Regions from separate parts of the Paenibacillus sp. N3/727 genome, predicted to be linked through region 3. Evidence: predicted binding sites of a transcription regulator. Region 3 holds the regulator's gene; each other region holds the start of a gene.
What was found. The regulator Rex, encoded in region 3, represses fermentation and respiration genes when NADH is low (regulators of the CRP and FNR family bind a similar motif). The targets are predictions, from matches to a motif close to TTGTGAAATATTTCACAA.

Region 1 (5,952 bases), 1.3 Mb from region 3:
CTAATTGATGTGGGGATACTTCTTCCCGATTGTGCTTCTCCATTACATTTCGCCTCCAAATGGATAGGTATGTTTTGGCATCCCCAGTCTAATCGTATCTCCAGCATTTGTAAACAAGAATCTACTATTACTTCTCTTCATACTCTTGTTTCAAAATGCTGTAAATCTCCAGATCAACAATTCCTTTTCCTGACCATAAGGACGCTTGTCTTAACATGCCTTCTTTCGTGAAGCCGTTCTTTAACAATACTTTTCTGGATCTTTCATTCGGCGGCATCACCTCAGCCTGAATCCGGTTGACCTGCACTTCATCGAACAAATATTGAAGCAGCATCGCAACTGCGTTCGTAGCGATCCCATTTCCCCAATTACATTCCGCCAAAAAGTAACCGATGGTTACCATATTCACTTTTCGATTAAAGTCAGAAGCTTCAATAATGCCAACCAGCCGCTCAGGTTTTTGATTGCTGAATATACCCCATTTAACTCTCGTTCTCTTGTTATAATCCCTTTCAAAATGTCCGATCATCGACTTCACGGTGTTTTTGTTATGTTTAGGAATGATGCCGCAGTACTCAAACACTTTGTCATTGCTGTAAATGGCATATACCTCTTCCAGATGGCTCTCATTAATCTTCTTCAAAATAAGCGAGTCTGATTGTATCACAGGAAATTGCCCGATCACGGCCTCGATATTCATGGTTTATCCCCTCTCTGCCAAGATTCTCTTCTTAATAGGGATGTAAAGTTCAACCTTACATTTCCTTTCCTTATCGTTCGCAGGATCATTCATACAGAACTCAAGGCATGGTCTATCGTCAGAGTCATACTCGCTGTTCGGCAGCCACTGATCAAACAAGCTTTGGTACGCGATAGCCAGCTTGTCGACCGTATCGTAGAAGTTATATAAGGCATACGTTCCGCCACTCAGCGTCTTAAACTGAACCACATCTGTAATCTTTTTAACAAAATCCTCTGGCAATGTGACACAAGCATCATACCTGCACTCGGATTCTTCCACCGTGGCAGGATCATCTAGCGAAATACCGATAAAATACTGACTCATTGGGGTAATCTGATGCTCATTGGCCCACTTCCCTAATACGCTCCATGCCAGATGGGTGTCCAAATAGCTGCCAATGTGCCTGACATATGCAACCTCGTACGCAGGAAGCTCCTTGATCGTAACGTTCATATCCCATATCCTCCTCAGAAAATGACTTATTTTTCTGTGTTCATCGTAATTCAGAGGATGGAATAACTCTTTCTCATTTTTGCTAACTATTAATGAAATATTGCTATCATTACTCCTGCTTGCTCTAACTTCGCTCGGCGTCTGATTATAAAACTTCTTAAATGCCGTGTTAAAAGTTGTTACCGACTCAAACCCACAAAGCTGTGAGATGTCTAAAATTGTCCGGTCACTATTTGTTAAGTACTGTATCGAATTGTGTAGACGAACCTGATTCACATATGCGATGGGGGTTACGCCCACGATCGACGTAAATATTCGGCTAAAATGAAACTTCGAAAAATTAGAATGCTCCGCTAGCTCATCCAGCGTAATTCGTTCAGAACTATTGTCCTTGATGTACTGAATGACTGCATTCATTCTTTTGCCGTATTCGTTGTTCATTTAAGGTGTTTCCTTTACGAGATTTTCTGGTGTATTTTTATTTGAATTATACTTTAAGACAGTAATATTATGGAATATGATATAGCTTTGAGCCAAAAGAAAAAGCGCCGATAATTGGCGCTTTCTCTAAATGATCCGTATTGTTACTGGCTCGTGTTATTTGATTTCCACTACACGGCTGCATCGTTATCTATATGTTTAATAACCTCGGCTAAACTCATGTCACCCATAGAATTAATTCTTAAATGATATTTCTCGAAGCTAATCTCCTTGGTCACCTCATTAGGCACGATAACACATTTCATGCCCGCTGCGATGGCGGCTTTTGCTCCGTTGGCCGAATCCTCAAAAGCTATAGCTTCGCTACCTTTAACATTCAAAGCCTCAAGCGCGTTTATGTACAGCGTCGGGTCTGGCTTCACTTTTTCAACTTCGTCTCCCGTCTTGATCGTATCAAAGAAGTCAATGATCTGAAGTTTTGTCAGGAACCCTTCAACCCACTCCCGGTTGGAACTTGAAGCCAGGCCTATGTTGAGCCCCATCTCCTTCGCTGCGGACAAGTAGTCCTTCACGCCTTCTCTGATTTCCAGCAGATCCACCTTGGAGCTGTGCTTTTCCTTCGCTAAATTTATAATCGTTTCGATGCTTTCCAGACCCAGCTTCTCTTCAATGAATTCATGAATTGCTCTATCATGCGTACCTACACATTTCGTAAATACCTCCATCGGAAAATCCAAGTCATAGTCTCGAAGCACATCTTTAAACGCATTGTACCATACGGTTTCCGTATCGATGATCAATCCATCAAAGTCAAAGACGATTGCTTTTATCATGTATGTATCCTCCTTGATAGCTGTTATATCAATATCATAGCATTCTTTTATTGAATTCCAATGCTTCCTGAATGACTTTTGACTTGTAATGAATTCTCTCCAGCACTTGGATCATGGTATCCATTATTCTGTCCGCTCCTTATTCCCGCTTAGATTTGACAATTCCAAACTACTTTTGATTGAGGTTTGGTCTTGCCTATTGCTGCATTCATAAAATAAGGCTTTTGACCAAAATAAAGAAAAAGAAGTGCCAGCCGCCATTTAAGAAATAGCTTCTAGCACTTCATATGAATCTTTTTATAAAATGAATTTCAAAGAGCCTTAATTAGGAACTCTTTTTGTCTTAAAGCTTCCATCTTTTTCGCGTTGTCGACTAAAAGTACATCTACTTTGCGACTTCCTGACCAGCAATCCGGCCGAAAGTAATAATATCAGAAATGGCATTTCCGCCCAGACGGTTCGCACCATGAACAACGCCTGTCACTTCTCCAGCAGCGTACAGTCCCGGAATAACCGTGCCTTCTGTGGACAGAACACGTGCTTTCGTATCAATGACCAATCCACCCATTGTATGATGGACCGACGGAACCGCTTTTTGAATATAATACGGGCCTTTTTCCAGCGATACCAAACCGCCACGATGGTTGTAATCAAGATCCTTGCCTGTCTTCGCATACTCGTTGACTTTGCTTATAGTCTCTTTCAATGTTTCTACATCTACCTTGAAGAAATTAGCCGCATCTTCAATCGTGTCAGCCTTATAGAGCATTCCTTCTTTAACTAATTGATCATACTCATCTTGGTGCACTTCGATCGTCTTGCCGATATCGGCGATTTCCTGATTCCAGAATTGGTAAGCGTAACGCCCTTCTTGTGCTAGAATAGCCTTAGATATGACATCGCGTCGTTCCAATTCCTCTACAAACCGTGTTCCCCCTTGGTTAATCAGTATCGCACCATCAAACCGAGAATCGGCCACAAGTGAGATTACACCTGTAATAGGGTCACAGATCGGATAGGTTTGAATATTCTCCATATTCGTAATATCTGCGTTAATGGCTTGAGCCATAACAATCCCGTCACCCGTCGTCCCTGGCGTGTCCGTAGACATATAGCTCTCATCCAACTCAGGATTATATTTCTTACGCATCTCAACATTAGAGCCAAATCCACCGGTCGCTATGATAACGCCTTTGTTCGCATTGAAGGTCACCTTTTGACCATTTGTACTCGCTTCAACGCCAACTACTTTACCGCTCTCATCCGTTAGTAGTTTCTCAGCTTTCATGTTCGTCTTGATCTTAACTCCAAGTTCTTCGGCCTTGGTCTTGAACTTCGTAATCAATTCCGCTCCTGTATGGCCGACAGGAATAAGTGCACGCTTGCGGGAATGTCCCCCGAACTGGAAGAGGTGATCGGATAAAAACTCCACTTTTACCTCGTCACGTAACCATTCGGCTGAACCCAGTGCTTGCTCGGACAAAATCTTCACGATTTCCGGCTGACCTAGATTGTCGCCACCCTTCATCGTATCCTCATAATATAATTCTGGGCTATCATCGGTAATGCCAAGTTCATGCTGAACCCAGTTGTCAGGAGCATTCATCTCCCCACCGGAGATCAATGTGTTACCGCCAACGGTCGGCATCTTCTCCAGAATAACTACGCTTTTTCCGGCTTCTGCTGCTTCAAACGCTGCACTAAAGCCGGCACCGCCCGCGCCGATCACGACGACATCGTATGTTTGCTCCGACTCTTCGGTCTGTTTCGCATCAGCTGTTCCACTGCCTGCCACCAGCGTAATTCCCGATTTAGCAATCGCATCCTGAATTGCATCCAAATACCCCTCGCTCGTCACACTAGATCCGCTAATAACATCTACATCTGCACTATTTGCCTGCATGACATTTTCCTTCAATTGGGTATATACAGGCTCCGATAGAACTTCATTTTCCTTCTGCTCCAGAACCTTCACATCCATAATTTTCTCATCCGTAAAGGTTACCTCAACTTTAATGTCACCGTGCTTACCACTACCTACCCCAATGGCCGTCGTCGTACCATTCGATGCTTCCTTTGCGTTGTCTTTCGAGCCGCAAGCGGCCATCGTAAATACAAGTGCCAGCACCATAATAATGGACAAAATTCTTCCTGTGTGTCTTTTCATAGGTCCTCCCCTGAATACTGTTTGTACGAAGTATTTTGACATTGTGAAAAAATGTACAATGTGTATTATAGGCTATGCATCTCCAAAAGTATTTGCACAATTCGGATTTTATTTATACTTTTTGGACAAGTGATACTTCTCATTTAAAGATGGAATGCAACATGATGTAATGAAGACATGCACTCAATACAACGAAAAATTACATTATATGCCGGAGGATGCTTTCTCTTACTATTCCTTGCGTTGTTAGGCTCCATATACATAGAGATGGAACGAACGGTCGTCCCACTCAACGAATCACTGACACAGCAAATCGTCAATGCCCGGAGCGAACAAATATCCTATTGGTTTCAGCAGCGGATTGGAGAAGTCGAAATGCTCGCCACCCTTGCTTCTGATCACCACTGGACTCGAGAAGAGCTGTTACGCGAAAGTCGCAAGCTAGAGCAACGACGAGGCCATGACTACGAGTCCATTCGGATTGTTGATCTCAAAGGAAACTCTTGGACGCCAGATAGCAAGTCTTTCTCTATATTAACGCGAGACTATTATAAAGAACTGATTTCGTCGGATGCTCCCTACGTTGTAAGTAACGTTATTGTTTCTAGAGCCAACGAAGCAGAGATTGTCGTTATTCTATACCGTGTTGGACCGCTAGTAAATGAAGATACAGCTTACATCGCAGCCGCCGTTCCTATCGGTAAAATGAAAGAAATCGCCCAAGACATTCTGGTGTATGACGGCAGAGGGTGGCTTATCGTCAATTCGGAATTTCCAGAACTGGAAGATTCCAGAGCTAACATGGCTACCTTTACAGCTTCGATTGCCGGTGTTCCGGGCTGGAAGCTCATATTCCAAGTGCCGAAATCCCAGCTTACCCAAGGTATGACGAAGACCCAGCGGTCGGCTCTTATGGTAGGAACTGTAGTAGGTATCTTCTTTTTGATTCTCGTCCTATTGCTGGGCTCTTCCATAGCGAAGCCGATTCAGGCGCTGCGTCAATTGATGAGACAAGTGGAAGACGGTGACTGGAGCGTGCGTTCTAACGATAAAAGGCGCGATGAGATTGGAGAGTTAGGGCGCAGCTTCAATCAAATGCTCATTAAGCTGTATCAATCCCAGCAAGAAAAGAAGGAACTGGAGCTGCAGATGATTCACGAACAGATTAAGCCCCATTTTCTGTATAATACACTAGATACGATTCAATGGATGGCTGCAAGTCATGACGCACATGATGTGGTGGACATTGTAGAATCCTTAAGCACGTATTTCCGGCTTGGGCTCAGCAGCGGCAGTCAATTTGTAACACTGGAACA
Region 2 (5,952 bases), 2.4 Mb from region 3:
CTTCTTCCTGTTTAACCAGGCACAGGGCGGCGGCGGCAAAGTAATGAACTTTGGTAAGAGCAAAGCCCGTCTATATAATGAAGAGAAGAAGAAGATTACGTTTGAGGATGTAGCGGGAGCGGATGAGGAGAAGCAGGAGCTTATTGAAGTTGTCGACTTCCTGAAAGATCCGCGGAAGTTTAACACCGTAGGTGCCCGTATTCCTAAAGGTGTACTTCTCGTGGGCCCTCCGGGTACCGGTAAGACCCTCCTTGCTCGTGCAGTCGCAGGCGAAGCAGGAGTGCCATTCTTCAGTATATCGGGTTCTGACTTCGTCGAAATGTTCGTCGGTGTCGGTGCATCCCGTGTTCGTGACTTGTTTGAGAATGCGAAGAAAAATGCGCCTTGTATCATCTTTATTGACGAGATTGATGCGGTTGGTCGTCAGCGTGGTGCCGGACTTGGTGGCGGACATGACGAGCGTGAGCAGACACTCAACCAATTGCTCGTTGAAATGGACGGATTCGGAGCTAACGAAGGAATCATTATCGTAGCTGCGACGAACCGCCCGGATATTCTCGACCCAGCGTTGCTTCGTCCAGGTCGTTTTGACCGTCAGATTACGGTTGATCGTCCGGATGTGAAGGGCCGTGAAGCGGTATTGAAAGTACACGCACGTAACAAGCCGATGACGAATGATGTTAAACTGGACATCATTGCGAAACGGACTACCGGATTTACCGGTGCTGATCTGGAGAACCTCTTGAACGAAGCGGCATTGCTTGCTGCACGCCGTAACCGGAAAGACATCTCCATGCGTGAGGTGGATGAAGCGATTGACCGCGTTATCGTAGGTACGGAGAAACGCAGCCGCGTTATCAGTGACCGTGAGAAACGTATTGTGGCATATCACGAAGCAGGTCATACCATTGTCGGTTACTTCCTTGAGCATGCCGACATGGTGCATAAAGTAACGATCATTCCGCGCGGACGCGCTGGTGGATATGTTATTATGATGCCGAAGGAAGACCGTATGCTTGTAACGAAACAAGAGCTTCTGGACCGCGTTACCGGTTTGCTTGGCGGCCGTGTAGCGGAAGAACTGTTCATCGGAGAAATTGGAACCGGTGCTTACAGTGACTTCCAGCAGGCAACAGGCATTATCCGAAGCATGATTGTGGAATACGGTATGAGTGAGAAACTCGGACCGATGCAGTTCGGAACGTCGCAAGGTCAAGTGTTCCTGGGCCGTGACATCGGGCATGAGCAGAACTACAGTGACCAGATCGCTTACGAAATTGATCAGGAAATGCAGCGCTTCATTAATGATTGTTATGAGAAATGTAAGCAGGTGCTCACTGAGCATTCCAAGGAAGTTCACTTAATTGCCAATACACTCCTTGAAGAAGAGACTCTGGAGCTTGAGCAGATCAAGCAATTGATCGAAACAGGTGCACTGAGTGGAAAAGATTCAGGAGAAGGCGGTCAAGGACCATCCGAGAACGGAGAGCCTGTTATCGACAACGTTGGTGATATTCGCGTCCGGATCCAAGGCAAAGAAGAAGGTGAGCGTCCGACTTCTGGCGAAGAGATCCAGAACAGTCCGATGGACCATCAGGATTCTGAACGTAAAGATCCAGATGGCAAAACACCTCCGGGTGATTCGGACAACGGTAGCGGTAGATTATCATAATAAAAGCGGTAAAAACACCGCATGACGAATAAAAACAAAGAACCGGAGAACGATCATTCGTTTTCCGGTTCTTTTTGTGCTTCTTGTCACATTGACAGTCTTTCGAACCTTGTGTACATTAGGTGATAAACAAAAGGTGCTTCCTTTCACAAGGGGATAAGAGCATCTTGAAGCACTGGTTCACCAGCGGTCATGAAGGCCGTAAATACACAAGGGGAGAGGGTCGCTCGTGGAAGCTTTGGCGCTGGAGCGTAAAGCGGAACAAAACCGTGAATTGCGCGAACGATTAATGCAGTTGAAGAAAGAACGCAATGCCATTATTTTGGCGCATTATTATCAGCGGGATGAGATACAGGAGGTTGCGGATTTTCGGGGAGACTCTTTCTTGCTTGCCCAAAAGGCAGCACAGACGGATGCGGATGTCATCGTATTTTGCGGTGTTCATTTCATGGGAGAGAGTGCGAAAATTCTTGCACCGAACAAAACAGTTATTATACCCGATGAGCGTGCGGGATGCCCCATGGCGGATATGGTCAACGTCGATGGACTGCGTAAGCTGAAGGCACAGCACCCAAACGCCAAGGTCGTTACATACATTAACTCATCCGCGGAAATCAAGGCCGAGACAGACATTTGCTGCACGTCTTCTAATGCCGTAAAGGTCATCCAATCCGTTGATTCTGATGAAATTATTTGGGTTCCTGACAAAAACCTAGGACACTATGTTCAGCAGCATACCGACAAGAAACTCATTATTTGGGAAGGCTACTGCAACACACACGACATGTTGACCGTTAAAGATGTTGTGGAGATGAAAGCCAAATACCCGAATGCTGAATTTGTCGTCCATCCGGAATGCCGTCCAGAAGTCGTTGCAATGGGCGATTTTGTGGGCAGCACCACTGCTATACTGGAATACTGCAAGCAATCCTCCTGTAAGGAGTTTATTATAGGCACCGAAGATGGAACCGGATATCAGCTCCGTCTGGATGGTCCGGACAAATCGTTCCATTTTGCGACCAAGTTTCTCGTGTGTCCTAACATGAAAGTAAATAATCTTAAAAAGTTGGTCAAATGTCTGGAGACGATGAAACCTCAAATCTATGTGCCGCCGGTTGTCGCGGAAAAAGCCAGAACTTCATTAGAGCGCATGTTACAAGTTAAGTAGCATGCGCTACTCTTCGCTAAAGACAGGTGAGTCACGTGATACCGCAATATTTGATCGATTTTGATCTGCAGGATTTGCCGGTAGTAGAGACGGACGTAATTGTGGTCGGTTCCGGTATTGCCGGATTATACACAGCGATTGAAGGAAGCACTGACCGCAAAGTTCTGCTGATCACCAAGAAAACACTGATGGAGAGCAATACTCGCTATGCCCAGGGTGGCATTGCTGCTGTGACCGCAGAGGATGATTCTCCGGCGTATCATCGGCAGGATACCTTGTTGGCTGGGGCCGGGCTTTGTTCTTCTACTGCTGTAGATGTACTGGTCAATGAAGGTCCGGCCGGTGTTCAGGAGCTGATCCGGTTAGGTACTACGTTTGATGTGGAGGACGGGGTAATTGCTCTAACCAAGGAGGGGGCACATAGTCACCGGCGCATTCTACATGCGAACGGGGATGCGACAGGTTATGAAATTGTTCGTGCACTTTCCAAGCAGGTGGAACATCTTCCTAATGTGACCGTGTGGGATGATCATTTTGTTATTGACCTCGTTACTCAGGAGAATGAGTGCCTGGGTGCTCTGGTGCAAATGCCGGATGGCAGCCGTGTATTTGTGCGGGGCCAGGCGACGGTGTTATGCTCCGGTGGTGCAGGGCAGCTGTATCGTTACACAACGAATCCGGAGGTAGCCACAGCAGATGGAGTTGCTATGGCTTATCGTGCCGGGGCCGAGATCAGGGATATGGAATTCATTCAATTTCATCCGACGGCGCTCAGCTATCCAGGCGCACCAAGATTTTTAATCTCGGAGGCAGTTCGGGGTGAGGGTGCGTATCTACGTAATATCAAAGGCGAACGTTTTATGGACCGATATCATGAACTGCTCGAACTTGCTCCGCGGGATATCGTTGCCCGGGCCATTGTTAGTGAAATGGAAGAGACAGGGTCGACGTTTGTCTATCTCGATATAACGCATGAATCGCCGGAGATGGTGAAGCATCGCTTTCCGACGATATATGAAATGTGTATGCGTTACGGACTTGATTTGACCACGGATTGGATTCCTGTGTCCCCTGCAGCGCATTATATGATGGGGGGCGTCAAGACTGGCTTGCACGGCGAGAGCAGTATTTATCGGTTATTTGCTTGCGGGGAAGTATCGTCCACCGGCGTACATGGTGCCAACCGGCTGGCGAGTAACTCTCTGTCTGAGGCGCTAGTATATGGGCGGAGGATTGTGGACCAGATAAGACAGCTCCCGGAAACTCCTGCGGAGCCAGTACTGCTGTCTTTCAGCTGGCAGCGTAAGGAAGCGCCGTCCCAGGCGATTGTTGAACGCCGGCTGAAACTGCAGAAAGTTATGGTTCGATATGCCGGCCTGCGCCGCAGTAAGGATACCCTGCTGCGGGCAATTGACGATCTCAATCGTCAGCTGCCGCTGTTTCAGTCCGTACTGACGAAACGGGAGGAATATGAGTTCGCGAACATGCTCACGAGCTCTCTGCTGGTCATTCAGAGTGCGCTGCGTCGTGAGGAAAGCCGGGGAGCTCATTACCGGGAGGATTTCCCACAGCGGGATAATAAAGGGTGGCGCAAGCACATTGTTCATGTTTGGGATCAAGGAATGACGGAGGAATTCAGTGATGATGTTTAATGGATATAATGAGAGCTTGGTGGACAATATCCGGGCTTGGCTTCAAGAAGATGTCGGATCAGGCGACATCACCACAATGACAACGATCCCTGACGGGCATGAATCGAAAGCAATTATCCATGCTAAAGAGGCGGGGATCGTGGCAGGCATACCAGTCGCGGAACTCGTTTTTGACATTGTGGATCAGAGCCTTTCCTTTAAGGCCCATGTCCGGGATGGTCAGTGGGTGGATAAGGGGGATGTGCTGGCTGAGATTGAGGGCAGTACACACCGGATTCTGACTGGAGAGCGGCTTGCGCTTAACCTGCTGCAGCGACTATCGGGCATTGCTACGAAGACACGGGCATTCGTGGATGCTCTTGAGGGGCTGCCGACAAGGCTGGTAGATACCCGAAAAACAACCCCGGGCCATCGTATGCTGGAGAAATACGCAGTGCGTGTGGGGGGAGGAGCCAATCACCGGTTCGGTTTGTATGATGCGGTAATGATCAAGGATAATCATATTAAGGGAGCCGGGGGAATCACTCAAGCGGTCAGCCGTGCGCGTAGCAATATTCCGCATACCATGAAGATCGAGGTTGAAACGGAAAGCTTGGAGCAAGTGCAGGAAGCTTTAACAGCCGGAGCGGATATTATTATGCTTGATAATATGGATCCGGGTATGATGGCGGAAGCCGTACACCGGATTAAAACCGATGCACCTCATGTTACAATTGAAGCTTCCGGCAATGTAACGCTTGAGACCGTACGCACGATAGCAGCATCGGGTGTAGATGTCATTTCCGTAGGACGGTTGACGTATTCTTTTAACAGTTTGGACATCAGCTTAGATTTAAACGCCAAGAAAGGAGGCGTAACATCATGATTTTGGTTGTGGACGTTGGAAATACAAATATTGTATTAGGTATTTATCAAGGAAAGGAACTTCTTCATCATTTCCGGATTAGTACCTCGCGTCAATCGACAGTAGATGAGTACGGAGTACTGATTCATAATTTGTTTCAAATGTCTAAAATATTGATAAGCGAAATAGAAGGGGTTATCGTTTCTTCGGTGGTTCCACCGCTGGTGCGAGTGGTGGAAGAAATGTGCCTTAAATATATTAAGAAGGCTCCGCTTATTGTAGGCCCGGGAATCAAAACAGGTCTGAATCTCCGTTACGAAAATCCGAGAGAAGTCGGAGCCGACCGTATCGTTAATGCGGTAGCAGCTGTCGAGCAGTACGGGGGCCCACTGATCGTTGTGGACTTTGGAACGGCAACGACGTTTGATTGTATCGATAGTAAGGGGAACTATCTCGGGGGCGCGATTGTGCCGGGAATCGGCATAGCGACTGAAGCACTTGTTCAGCGCGCATCCAAGCTGCCCCGTGTTGAGCTGGAGAAGCCGAAGAAGGTGATTGGCCGCAATACCGTTCACGCAATGCAGGCAGGCATTATTTATGGTTACGCCGGCCAGGT
Region 3 (5,952 bases):
TCTACCACCGTGCGAAGCATGAAGCGGGTATTGCGGATGTGGTTATTACGAACCATTCCAAATTGTTTACCGATGTAAAAGCGAATCATCAGCTGTTGCCGTCGTATGAGCGGTTGGTCATTGATGAGGCTCATCACTTGGAAGATGTGGCGGGGAAGCATCTCGGGCTCCATATGAAGTATTTTACGGTGATACACACACTTACACGTCTCTACAAGGACAGCCGGAATGGACAGTTGCCAGCACTCCGTCAACTGCTTCAAACGTCGGCGCACGAAAAGGCGGGGGAATGGACAGTAGTCATTGACCGGCTATACCCTGATCTAATTACTGTCAAGGAGAGCTGGGACCGGCTCAGTGACCTTCTGTTCGGACTTCTTCCTGAACGCGGAGATGCTTCTGCGGGGGATGCAGGACAATTTACGCTTCGACTGTCACCATCCAAGAAGCCAAAAGACTGGGAAAGCTTAACGGAGTTAGAGAATCAGATTCACGTCACCTTGGGAGACGTCGTTCGCAAAGGAGATATGCTAACATCTGAAGTTCGGGAAGAACTGAATGATTATGGAGCAGATAGTTTAATTACGGATATTAACGGCCTCTTTAAGGACTTGGCTGCGCACCGGGAGAATCTGAAATTTTTCATGACTCTGAACGATGAAGGCGTGGTTTACTGGATGGAGGCGAACGGTAATTTCCGCAGTAAATCGCTGCAGATGTTTGCTGTGCCAGTTGATGTGAGCGGGCAGTTGAAAGAGCTGTTCTTCGATAAAAAAAGAAGTATCATCCTCACTTCTGCAACTCTATCTGTAGATAAATCGTTTCAGTATATGATCGATAATCTTGGGCTGCAGGATGCTTCAGATCAGGGGCAGCTGAATACCGTGCAGCTTCCGTCACCGTTTAATTACCGTGAGCAAGCATTGTTATTAATTCCAAGGGACTTCCCAAGCGTTAAGGGGACCATGGGAGATCAGAACTTTGTGAGTACACTCGTTCAATCACTTGCAGATGCCGCTAAAGCGACTCATGGACGAATGTTGGTGCTGTTTACCTCGTACCGTATGCTGCGCCAGGTGTATGATCCGCTCAAGGAAGTTCTGTCATCCAGTGATATATCCGTACTAGGACAAGGGATGGATGGATCAAGCCGAACCAAGCTGATCCGAAGGTTTCAGGACAGCAGCGCATCGGTGCTGCTTGGGACAAGCTCATTCTGGGAAGGGGTCGATATTCCGGGAGAAGCGCTGACATGCCTGGCTATCGTAAGGCTACCGTTTCAACCGCCTAACCATCCCCTTGTCGAAGCGAAGAGCGAGCTACTGCAGCAGCAGAAGAAAAATCCGTTCATGAAACTATCCGTACCTCAAGCGGTTATTCGCTTTAAGCAGGGTTTCGGGCGTCTTGTGCGAACAGCTCAAGACAAGGGTATTGTGATTGTTTATGATACCCGTGTGATTGAATCTTATTACGGAAAATACTTTTTATATTCACTGCCTGGCCCGAAAATGGAACATATGCGGACAGAGCAGATGGTTCCCCGCATTGCGGAATGGCTTCATGGGGACGAGGCGATACAATAAGAATTTAAGTTATTTATTTTGAGTTTATCATTAGGGGGAGCATGCATGAAATCGGATAAAATTTCGGAGGCCGTGGTTCGCAGACTGCCCGTATATTTACGCTATCTGAACGAACTTCATCTTCGTGAGGTTGCGACGGTGTCCTCACAGGAGCTTGGACAGAAGCTCGACCTAAATCCGGCGCAAATCCGCAAGGATCTTGCCTATTTTGGAGATTTTGGCAGAAAAGGGATAGGTTATGACGTCTCTTATTTGATCGAGAAAATCCGTCATATTCTTAAACTGGACCAGCAAATTAATGTAGTGCTTGTGGGTGCTGGTAATCTTGGACACGCCCTTTCCAATTACAACGCTTTTTTGAAAGATAATATGAAGATTGTAGCTATATTCGATGCATATACTCCCAAAGTCGGCACTAAAATCAACAATTTAGTCGTTCAGTCGATGGAAGAATTGACGGCGACTATTAAGGAGTTCGGAATCCGGATCGGGATTATTACCGTTCCTGATGTCGAAGCACAAGATGTGGCGGATAAACTGATCTCATCCGGTATTGAAGCGATTCTGAATTTTGCGCCAACGATCTTGAAAGCTCCTCCGCACATCCGGATTCATACAGCTGACTTCACGACGGATTTGCAGAGTCTGGCTTATTATTTGGATAACGGAAAGGAAGATGCCGATCATGACGAAGCGTAAATGGATGATTAAAAACGGAACCTTTGCTGTGCTTCAGAACGAAAAGCCGGTTCTGCGCGGATATATGGTCATCGAAGACGATCTCATTACCTATATCGGTGAAGAACAACCGAAGGTTGAGGAAAATACGGAGATTATCGACGGCACACATCTGTTTTTCATGCCTGGTCTTATGAATACGCATGGTCATACGGCTATGTCGCTTCTTCGTGGGTACGGGGATGATCTGGCACTTCAGGTATGGCTGCAGGAGAAAATGTGGCCGATGGAAGCGAAGTTTACAGCTGATGATGTATATTGGGGTACCTCGCTGTCTGTGATCGAAATGCTGAAAGGCGGCACGACGACCTTCCTCGATATGTATGATCATATGGATCAGGTAGCAGCCGTGACTGAGCAGTCCGGTATGCGTGGGGTACTTACTCGCGGTGTAATCGGTTTGTGTCCTCCAGATGTTCAGAATCACAAGCTGAAGGAGGCTACAGCATTTGCGAAGGACTGGCACGGTAAAGCCGATGGACGTATCACAACGATGATTTCGCCTCATGCGCCTTACACATGTCCTCCGGATTACATCGAAAAGTTTGTGCAGACTGCTTACGATCTAGATTTGCCAATTCACACCCATATGTCAGAAACAGTAACTGAAGTCGAGCAGAATGTTCGGGATTACGGGTTGCGGCCAGTAGCTCATCTTCAAAAACTTGGCGTCTTCACACGTCCGACGCTTGTTGCGCATGCTGTTCATTTAACGGATGAAGAGATTGAGATTTTGGCGGCTCATAAGGTAGCGGTATCCCACAATCCGGGAAGCAACCTGAAGCTGGCAAGCGGTGTCGCCCGGGTACCGGAACTGCTTAAAGCGGGAGTTACCGTATCACTGGGTACTGATGGTCCTGCGAGCAACAACAATTTGGATATGTTTGAGGAAATGAGACTAGCTGCTCTTATTCATAAGGGTGTCAGTGGCGATCCGACAGCAGTCCCTGCTGTTGAAGCACTTCGTATGGGAACAGAATACGGAGCGAAATCATTATTCTTAGACGGTGTTGGGACGCTGGCTCCCGGCATGAAAGCGGACTTTATCGCGTTAAATACCGATCAGGCACATTTTCTGCCTCATACGGACTTTATCTCGCATGCGGTTTATTCAGCGAGTGCCAAGGACGTGGAGCATGTGTGGGTAAATGGTAAGCAGGTTGTCAAAAACGGAGTTTGCCTTACATTGGATGAAGAAAAGATTCGCCGTGAAGCCCAAAGTGCGTTCGAGCGGCTGTTGACCCTTTAGGGAATAACAAGGGAGCGAGGAACGCAGATTGAAGAAAAAAACGAAGTGGATACTTCTCAGCATTTCCGGTTTTCTGCTCATATTACTGTTTATTCAGATTTATTATTCAAATGTAATGTCTGGTAAATGGTCGGAAGAGAACGCGGCCATCAAGGCGGCTCAGCAATATGGCGGTTTGATGAAGAAAGACAAAACTTATAAATCGGTATGGGATAAAGACAGCATTTACTGGGTCGTTACCGGTAAGGATACGGAAAACCAGGATATCATCGTTTGGGTGAAGTTTACGGAAGAGAATAAACCACTGGATGGAGCCAAAGCTGTACACAGCGAACCTCTGAGCGGTGGTATGTCGGAAGCTCAAATGCGTAATCAGATCAAGAGTGACCTGCCTGGTTCGGTAATCGAAAGGCTTGTTCTAGGTATGTATGAAGGAGAATACGCATGGCATCTGTCATACCATCAGAACAATGAGACGAAATACCGGTTTTATCGGTTTCAGGATGGAAGTCAGATCGGTGAAGACATTATTCTACCCAATCAATAACAAAATTTAACACTCCATCAAAAGGTGGAGTGTTAAATGACAAGATTTTGTGTAAGCGTTTACATAAAATATTAATAAAATAGTTTTAAATATTTTCACAGACTTGAATGAAAAAAGTATATAAGATGTGATATACTCTTATTTGTATTAAAGAGGCGGATTTGTGTGTGTGGATATATGCAATATTGATATATCGACCTTGATACATCAATAATATACATCATATAACAAGGAGGAAATACATTGAAACTACGCATTGTTCCTGTCGTTCTGACAGTCGTTATATCGGCATCGGTGCTTTTTGGCGGTTGGTTTCTGTATCGACAAATGGCTCTTCAGAATCCACTGGCCAATGTGGTATCACAGTATGATGGTGTGATAAGCTCTCAAATAGATATTAAACAGGATACAGTCACTTTGAAACTTGATTTAGAACCAGAAACGAATTTACGGGGTCTGGTCGAACATATAAACAAGGAAGGTAAGTCGGTTGTCGGTAAACGTACATTGAAGCTTGAGGTGGAAGATCACTCGTCCGAGCAGCTGAACCAATGGTGGGATGAGGCTATGTTATCAGTAGCCGAAGCGATGGATAACAAGCAGTACACCGATATACAGTCATCTTTGGATGAACTGGCAAAAAACTCACCTACGTTGAAAGCAAACGCTCAAATTGATGACCAGAACGTATATGTAAGTTTATCCGACGGCAAGTCAGGTAAGTTCATAATTCTACCACGCCAACCCGGCAAAATGGAGGTGTGGAACCATGCCTAAGTGGTCCAAGGAAGTATTGATTGGCTTCATCCCTGTGCTGTTCGTATTCCTTGCATTCATTGGCATGAATGTTGTTCCAATCCTTATTGCAGCCATGCTTGTAGGAGTTCTTCTCTTTATAGCCAAGATGAAGGGCGGAATAGCTGTAGGTGCAGGTGGTGAACGTAAACGGAAAAAGGGTAATATGGCAAAGCTGACCTTTGAAGAAATCGGAGGGCAGGATAACGCGAAGCAGGAGCTGCGTGAGGCGCTTGATTTTCTAATCCGTCATGAAGAGATCAAAAAATTCGGAATTCGCCCATTGAAAGGCATTTTGCTGACAGGGCCTCCGGGAACAGGTAAGACACTGATGGCTAAGGCGGCAGCACATTACACAAACTCGGTATTTGTTGCTGCTTCGGGCAGTGAATTTGTTGAAATGTATGTAGGTGTCGGTGCTGGCCGTATCAGGGACCTGTTTAAAGATGCCCGCACCCGCGCAGCCAAAGAAAACAAGCAGAGCGCGATTATTTTTATCGATGAGATTGATGTGATCGGCGGCAAGCGTGAAGGCGGGCAGCAGCGAGAGTATGATCAGACATTGAACCAGTTGTTAACTGAAATGGACGGTATCTTTACGACGGATGCACCGCGTATTCTTGTTATAGCAGCAACGAACCGGAAAGAGATGCTTGATAGCGCACTTCTTCGCCCTGGACGATTTGACCGCCATATTCAAGTTGATCTTCCGGACAAAAAAGGACGCGCACACATCTTAAATCTACATGCGGGTAATAAACCGCTAGATGCGGACGTTGATTTGGAAAAAATTGCGGAGGAAGCATATGGTTTTTCAGGTGCCCAGCTTGAAAGTGTTATGAATGAAGCCGCCATTTACACCATGCGTGAAAATGAGGAATTTATCTCACAGCGTCACTTGTCTATGGCAATCGATAAGGTAATGATGGGTGAACGTTCTGACCGTGAGTCCAACATTGAGGAGAAAAAGAGAGTGGCGATTCACGAGCTTGGACATGCTATTATGGCTGAGCGTGTTCGTCCAGGAAGTGTGAAGCAGG
Region 4 (5,952 bases), 2.9 Mb from region 3:
TTAAAGCCTTATACGGAGCGCTGTTCGCCGTGATCATCATTATGATCTTCCTGCGCAACATCCGTTCCACCATCATCTCTATTGTATCCATACCTTTATCATTGCTCATTGCCGTGCTCTGTCTGCAGCAAATGGACATTACACTGAACATGATGTCCCTCGGTGCCATGACGGTTGCAATTGGCCGGGTAGTCGATGACTCTATCGTCGTTATCGAGAATATATATCGGCGATTGTCGCTCTCAAGCGAGAAGTTGAAAGGTCGTGAACTCATTGGCGCGGCTACCCGCGAAATGTTTACGCCTATCCTGTCATCGACGATTGTTACGATCGCGGTGTTCCTGCCGCTCGTACTTGTCAGCGGTATGGTTGGAGAACTGTTCATTCCTTTTGCAATGACGATGGTGTTCGCCCTACTCGCTTCTCTCGTTGTAGCGGTCACTCTCGTGCCTGCAATGGCGCACTCCATGTTCCGTAAAGGACTTAAGAACAAGCATAATCATGATGAAAAACCAGGCGCCCTTGCCCGTGGATATCAATCCGTACTGAGATGGTCCCTGAATCATAAACTGATCACTTTCGGAATTGCCATTGTTCTTCTGGTTGGCAGCTTGTTCCTGACCAAGTTCGTTGGTGTCAGCTTCCTGCCGGAGCAGGAGGACAAATATACGATGGTTACCTACTCTCCTCAGCCAGGCGATCGTCTGGAAGATGTGGAGCAGCGTGCATTGAAAGCCGAGAAATACATTCTCGGTCAAGATGGAGTCCAAAGCATGCAATATTCCATCGGTGGCAGCAACCCACTCGGTATGGGTTCAGCCAATTCGGGATTGTTCTATGTCATGTATGATCCAGATACGAAAAACTTTGAGGATGTAAAGAAAGATCTGGTGGAAGGACTGGAGAAACAAGTTCCGGAAGGCCAATGGTCCAATATGGACATGGGTGGCTTTGGTGGAAGCCAGCTTACCGTCAATGTCTTTGGTGACACACTGGAGCAGATCAAGCCTGTAGCTGAAGACATTTTGGAACTGGCTAAGAAAGACACCGCCAACTTCGAAAATGCAGAAACCAGCCTGTCTAAAGCCTATGAACAGTACACACTGGTAGCCGATCAGGAGAAACTCAGCTCGCTCGGCCTGACTGCCGGACAACTGGCTATGAAGCTCAGCCCGGTTCGTGAGCGTCCGGTATTGACTGAAGTGAAAATCGACAATAAATCATATAAAGTGTATATCGAAGCTGACAGTCAAACATATAAGAGTATCGAGGATATTCAAAACGAAACCATCACTTCGCCGCTCGGAATGGAGATTCCGATCAAAGATGTTGCAAAAGTGGAAAAAGGTACATCACCTGACTCTATTATGCGTATCGACGGCAAGATGGTCGTTACCGTTAATGCTGATATGATTACAAACGACGTAGGTACTGCTTCCACTAACCTGCAAGCAAAAGTGGACGAGATGAAACTTCCTGAGGGTGTATCTGTTAGCTTCGGCGGGGTTACTGAACAGATCAATGACACCTTCGGACAGCTGGGGCTCGCTATGCTGGCAGCAATCGCCATCGTGTACTTCGTTCTCGTTGTCACCTTCGGTGGTGCGCTCGCACCGTTTGCGATTCTGTTCTCGCTTCCGTTCATTGTCATCGGTGTGATTATCGCCTTGCTCATTACGGGTGTAACGCTGGACGTATCCGCACTGATGGGTGTACTCATGCTGATCGGTATCGTAGTGACAAATGCTATCGTATTGATCGACCGTGTTATTCACAAGGAACGTGATGGCTTGTCTACTCGCGAAGCGCTACTTGAAGCCGGAGCGACACGCCTTCGTCCGATTCTGATGACCGCACTCGCCACGATTGGCGCTCTGCTCCCGCTTGTGTTCGGATGGGAGAGCAGTGCAGGTATCATTTCCCGCGGACTCGGCATTACCGTTATCGGCGGCTTGATCAGCTCAACGCTGCTTACGCTGGTCGTCGTACCTATTGTGTATGAATTCCTGATGAAGTTCCGCAAAAAGCGGATCGAAGATTAAATCAAGCACTTAACGTAACGCTTAAAGAATTACATTCCATAGAGGGGCTGCCTCCAAAGGTCTGAACTAGACTACGGAGGCCGCCCCTTTTTGGTGTTTATATAGAACAAAAAGCCGTTGCTCCTACACCCCACACACAAAAAAGGCATGCTCTCCATATGGAAAACATGCCTTTATATATACCCTGATCGCTATTCTCTGTTACACCAACACGACTTCACGAACCGGCTCATCTGCAGCCAGACAAGACTGCTTCCAGGTGCGGAGCATTGACAAATCATATTCAAGGAACTCTTCCAGCAAACGTGAAACCGCCAAGTAAAGCGGGCTTATCGTAGAAGCATTCAGCTCTCTACACATCGCTGGAATCCAAGTGAGTAGATGCTCTTCCAGAAATTTTTTCTGTATATCTATCAGACGCAGCATGCTGTCCTCGCAGTATGCACTGTTCAGCATGCGATCATGCAGTATGGTCATAAATTCAAGCTCGATCGCAATATGATCGTCAGGCTCTCCGCTGACTTTCTTAAAGGCGGTTCCAGCTGAAGCGTAAAAGTCGGATAAATCCTGTGCGCGGCACGAATAAGGAGAATAACGGGATTCTGCAAGCGGCCGCTGCTTCGAGTGCTGCAGTAATCTGCGGTACTCTGCGCCTTCCTGTTCGCAAATTCGTACGAGTTCCTCCGGTGAACGACCGCTCAAGTACTGCATGAGCTCGCGTCCTCCGCGGGTCAGCTCCGCCGCTTTACCAATTCCGCTGCTGCGGCTCCAATGTGCAACTAAAGACAGTGTAGGCCAGTGGCCCAAAAATTCAGTGAGCAGCTGATAAATCGTCCCCCGATTTTCCAGCCACCTGTGACAGACTTCAGGTACCTCCAATGTTCGAACAGATGATGATATCGTCATATCGAACCTCCTAATGGTGATCTCTTTGTTGGATGTTGATATCTTTCACATTATATCTTAAAAGATTCTAGGATGGGGTAATTTTATGAAAAATGATTTCCGAAAGTTTCGGAAAATTTCGGAAATCATTTTGAAAACATGCTTACCATCCTCACTTGGATGGTTCAGCTATTCTATGAGCGGCACACTTTTCAGGGGAGAAGCATGTGCCTGTAAGCTCAGTATAATGAACTTTGTAAACGTTTTCTGTGATACAGTTCACACACTCTGGCTTTTACAACAAATTTAACTGTTCAAAATTCAATATTTTTTAACCGCCCTTCCATTGACTCCCGCTACAGCAATCGCTACAATGTGACCATGCCAAGCTGGAAAGGGGATTCCTATAGATGAAACCGATGATTGAACCTTTGACGGACTCCTTTGGGCGGATTCATGACTATATCCGAATATCCGTAACGGACCGCTGTAATCTGCGATGTGTGTACTGCATGCCAGAAGAAGGCATGGTGTTTCAGCCGCATGACGAGATCATGAGTTATGAAGAGATTGCTTCCGTTCTGCGGGTGCTCGCACCTATGGGCGTATCCAAAGTACGGCTAACCGGCGGTGAACCACTCGTCCGTAAAGATCTGGAGTCACTGGTTGCCATGATTTCAGATATTGAAGGAATTCAAGATATTTCACTTACGACGAACGGGCTTCTGTTGTCTTCCAAGGCCCGCCTTTTGAAAGAAGCTGGACTTACCCGGATCAATATCAGCCTTGATTCGCTGCACAAAGAACGCTATGCCAAGATTACCCGGGGTGGAGATGTGCGGAAGGTGCTTGAAGGCATCGAAGCCGCATATGAAGCCGGACTTGATCCAATCAAGCTGAACATGGTACTTATGAAAGGCTTTAATGAGGATGAGATACGGGATTTTGTAGCGATGACGATTCACCGTCCGCTGCACGTTCGCTTTATAGAATATATGCCGATCGGGCAGGCTTCAGAGGAATGGCGCAAAACATACATTCCGCTTAGCCATGTAACGGATGTTTGCCACGAAGCCGGCTGGACCATTCAAGATGACCAGGGACCTGCGGGCAACGGCCCCTCCCGTAATATGAAAATACAGGGTGCTGCAGGCACTTTTGGACTCATTCATCCGGTAAGTGACCACTTTTGCGACTCCTGCAACAGGCTGCGTCTAACGGCTGACGGACATATTAAAGCATGTCTGTACTGGTCGGATGAATACAATGTCCGCCGTGTTGCACACGATCCTGAAGCCACGGCTTCCTTGTTCCGAAAAGCACTCGGCAACAAACCGCAAAACCACGAAATGGCCCTGGCTCTTGAAAAAAAAGCTCAAAGCCATACCCCGACCAACCGACGCATGTCGCAAATCGGCGGGTAAAACAAAAGAAGCTCCGCAGCTGCGGAGCTTCTTTTGTTTAGAGATAAAAAACTACAGAGGAAACTGCATCCTTATCTCTCAAGAAAAATTACCATTAAATGCGCTCTATCTTCTTTGAGATACGTCGATAGACGTTTTTCGTTATGTAAGAATACCGAACAATTGCAGCGCCATATAGAGAGCCAGCAGCCAAATGATCAAGGCCGAGACGGTATTCAGTACCGCAATGCTCCGGCCCGTCGTATCCACTCTGCCCAGCATCCGGCCTGCCAATGCCAAGGCTAGAAACCACAGCCACGAAACGATTGCCGCAGTCAATGCGAATATCCATTTGGTCATTCCTTCGTAAGCGAGTGAGCTCGTCCCGATTACGCCAACGGTATCCAATATCGCATGCGGATTCAGAAGGGACACCGACGCTGCATAAAGTACCTGCTTGCGGGCAGACAGCGGAGCGGATTGTCCGCCTCCTCCGCCTTTGGATCTCCAAATACTGAATCCCATGTAGAGCAGAAATAGAACCCCCACGGCGTATATCGTCGTTTCGAGCCAAGCGAACTTCAAAATAACGAGTGAAACTCCCCCTACAGCCGCGAAGATCAACAGTGTATCGCATACCGATGCTGTTAGAACAGCAGGTAATGCACGAATAAAGCGCGAGTTCACCGCTCCCTGATTAAAAATGAATACATTTTGCACACCTAGCGGCAGAATCAGCCCGAAAGCCAGCAGCACCGCATGGAGAATCGCTTCGATCAATTTCTCTCTCCCCTTTTAACGATTATTCTCTAATGATCCTCATTCAACTTCCCACTGACAAGCGGTCTCATAATCCTCAGGCTGGTTCATATTAAACAGCCCCCTCGCGGCGTCTATCCCCGTCAGCCGGGCCAGTTCCTCCACCGGAATGTAAAGAACGTTCAAATCGCTTAACCAATCCATCATGCGCAGCTCATTCCGGCGCAAGCGATTTTCCAAACTTGCGCAGACATCAAGATGGTAAACGGCAAGAAGCGGCTGCGGCTTCCCATCCATAACAGGAACAACAGCATCCCGTGGAGCAACATCATCATGACGGGCCATTGTTCTGACCCGTATTCCTGACTCTGGTGTCAAGGGATCTTCAGCGGCTATCCGCAAAAGCACCTGTATAATATCAGCGGTAACAAATGGCATATCACAAGCTGCTACGGCATTCCAGGCCGAGCGGGAAGCAGATAAACAAGCGTGAAGTCCCGCCATGGGCCCTTTTCCAGTAAATATATCCCTTACAGACCGCAGTCCCAGAAAGCCATACGGTTTCGGATCATTCAGGGAAAGAAGCACCTCATCGCATACTTCACCAAGGCTTAGAGCTGTCCTTTCTATGGATGCCACCCCACCTACAGGCAGCATCGCTTTATCGCACCCCATCCTCCGGGAAGCCCCGCCGGCCAATACGATTCCCGTCGTGCCCGGAACAGCCGCAGGTGCCCGTTTGATCTGGAGTTTTTCCATCCCTACTCTCCCCCAATAGCTGTAATGTAAGAAATTCCCCCATATATTACACTTGTATTACATTAGTAAAAAATGGGTAAAAACATAGAAGTTGGTTTGTATCC

Region 1: MNQ98_RS05375 (flavocytochrome c) is a predicted target of Rex. The motif match lies at 4,678-4,695, and genes of this name have one in related genera.
Region 2: nadA (quinolinate synthase NadA) is a predicted target of Rex. The motif match lies at 1,747-1,764, and genes of this name have one in related genera.
Region 4: MNQ98_RS27615 (TorD/DmsD family molecular chaperone) is a predicted target of Rex. The motif match lies at 3,195-3,212, and genes of this name have one in related genera.

What each region holds. Positions count from the first base shown of each region.
Region 1 covers NZ_CP093336.1:1,206,142-1,212,093, reverse strand. The annotation lists gene MNQ98_RS05395 (SGNH/GDSL hydrolase family protein) at 1-43, opposite strand, end outside; gene MNQ98_RS05390 (GNAT family N-acetyltransferase) at 128-700, opposite strand; gene MNQ98_RS05385 (AraC family transcriptional regulator) at 704-1,636, opposite strand; gene MNQ98_RS05380 (HAD family hydrolase) at 1,807-2,466, opposite strand; gene MNQ98_RS05375 (flavocytochrome c) at 2,855-4,636, opposite strand; gene MNQ98_RS05370 (sensor histidine kinase) at 4,814-5,952, shown strand, end outside.
Region 2 covers NZ_CP093336.1:59,046-64,997, forward strand. The annotation lists gene ftsH (ATP-dependent zinc metalloprotease FtsH) at 1-1,672, shown strand, start outside; gene nadA (quinolinate synthase NadA) at 1,902-2,840, shown strand; gene nadB (L-aspartate oxidase) at 2,876-4,492, shown strand; gene nadC (carboxylating nicotinate-nucleotide diphosphorylase) at 4,482-5,357, shown strand; gene MNQ98_RS00305 (type III pantothenate kinase) at 5,354-5,952, shown strand, end outside.
Region 3 covers NZ_CP093336.1:2,504,135-2,510,086, forward strand. The annotation lists gene dinG (ATP-dependent DNA helicase DinG) at 1-1,583, shown strand, start outside; gene MNQ98_RS11310 (redox-sensing transcriptional repressor Rex) at 1,629-2,282, shown strand; gene MNQ98_RS11315 (amidohydrolase) at 2,269-3,570, shown strand; gene MNQ98_RS11320 (cell wall elongation regulator TseB-like domain-containing protein) at 3,599-4,117, shown strand; gene MNQ98_RS11325 (hypothetical protein) at 4,361-4,894, shown strand; gene MNQ98_RS11330 (AAA family ATPase) at 4,887-5,952, shown strand, end outside.
Region 4 covers NZ_CP093336.1:5,903,527-5,909,478, forward strand. The annotation lists gene MNQ98_RS27610 (efflux RND transporter permease subunit) at 1-2,042, shown strand, start outside; gene MNQ98_RS27615 (TorD/DmsD family molecular chaperone) at 2,244-2,948, opposite strand; gene moaA (GTP 3',8-cyclase MoaA) at 3,347-4,351, shown strand; gene MNQ98_RS27625 (LysE/ArgO family amino acid transporter) at 4,493-5,110, opposite strand; gene mobA (molybdenum cofactor guanylyltransferase) at 5,150-5,848, opposite strand.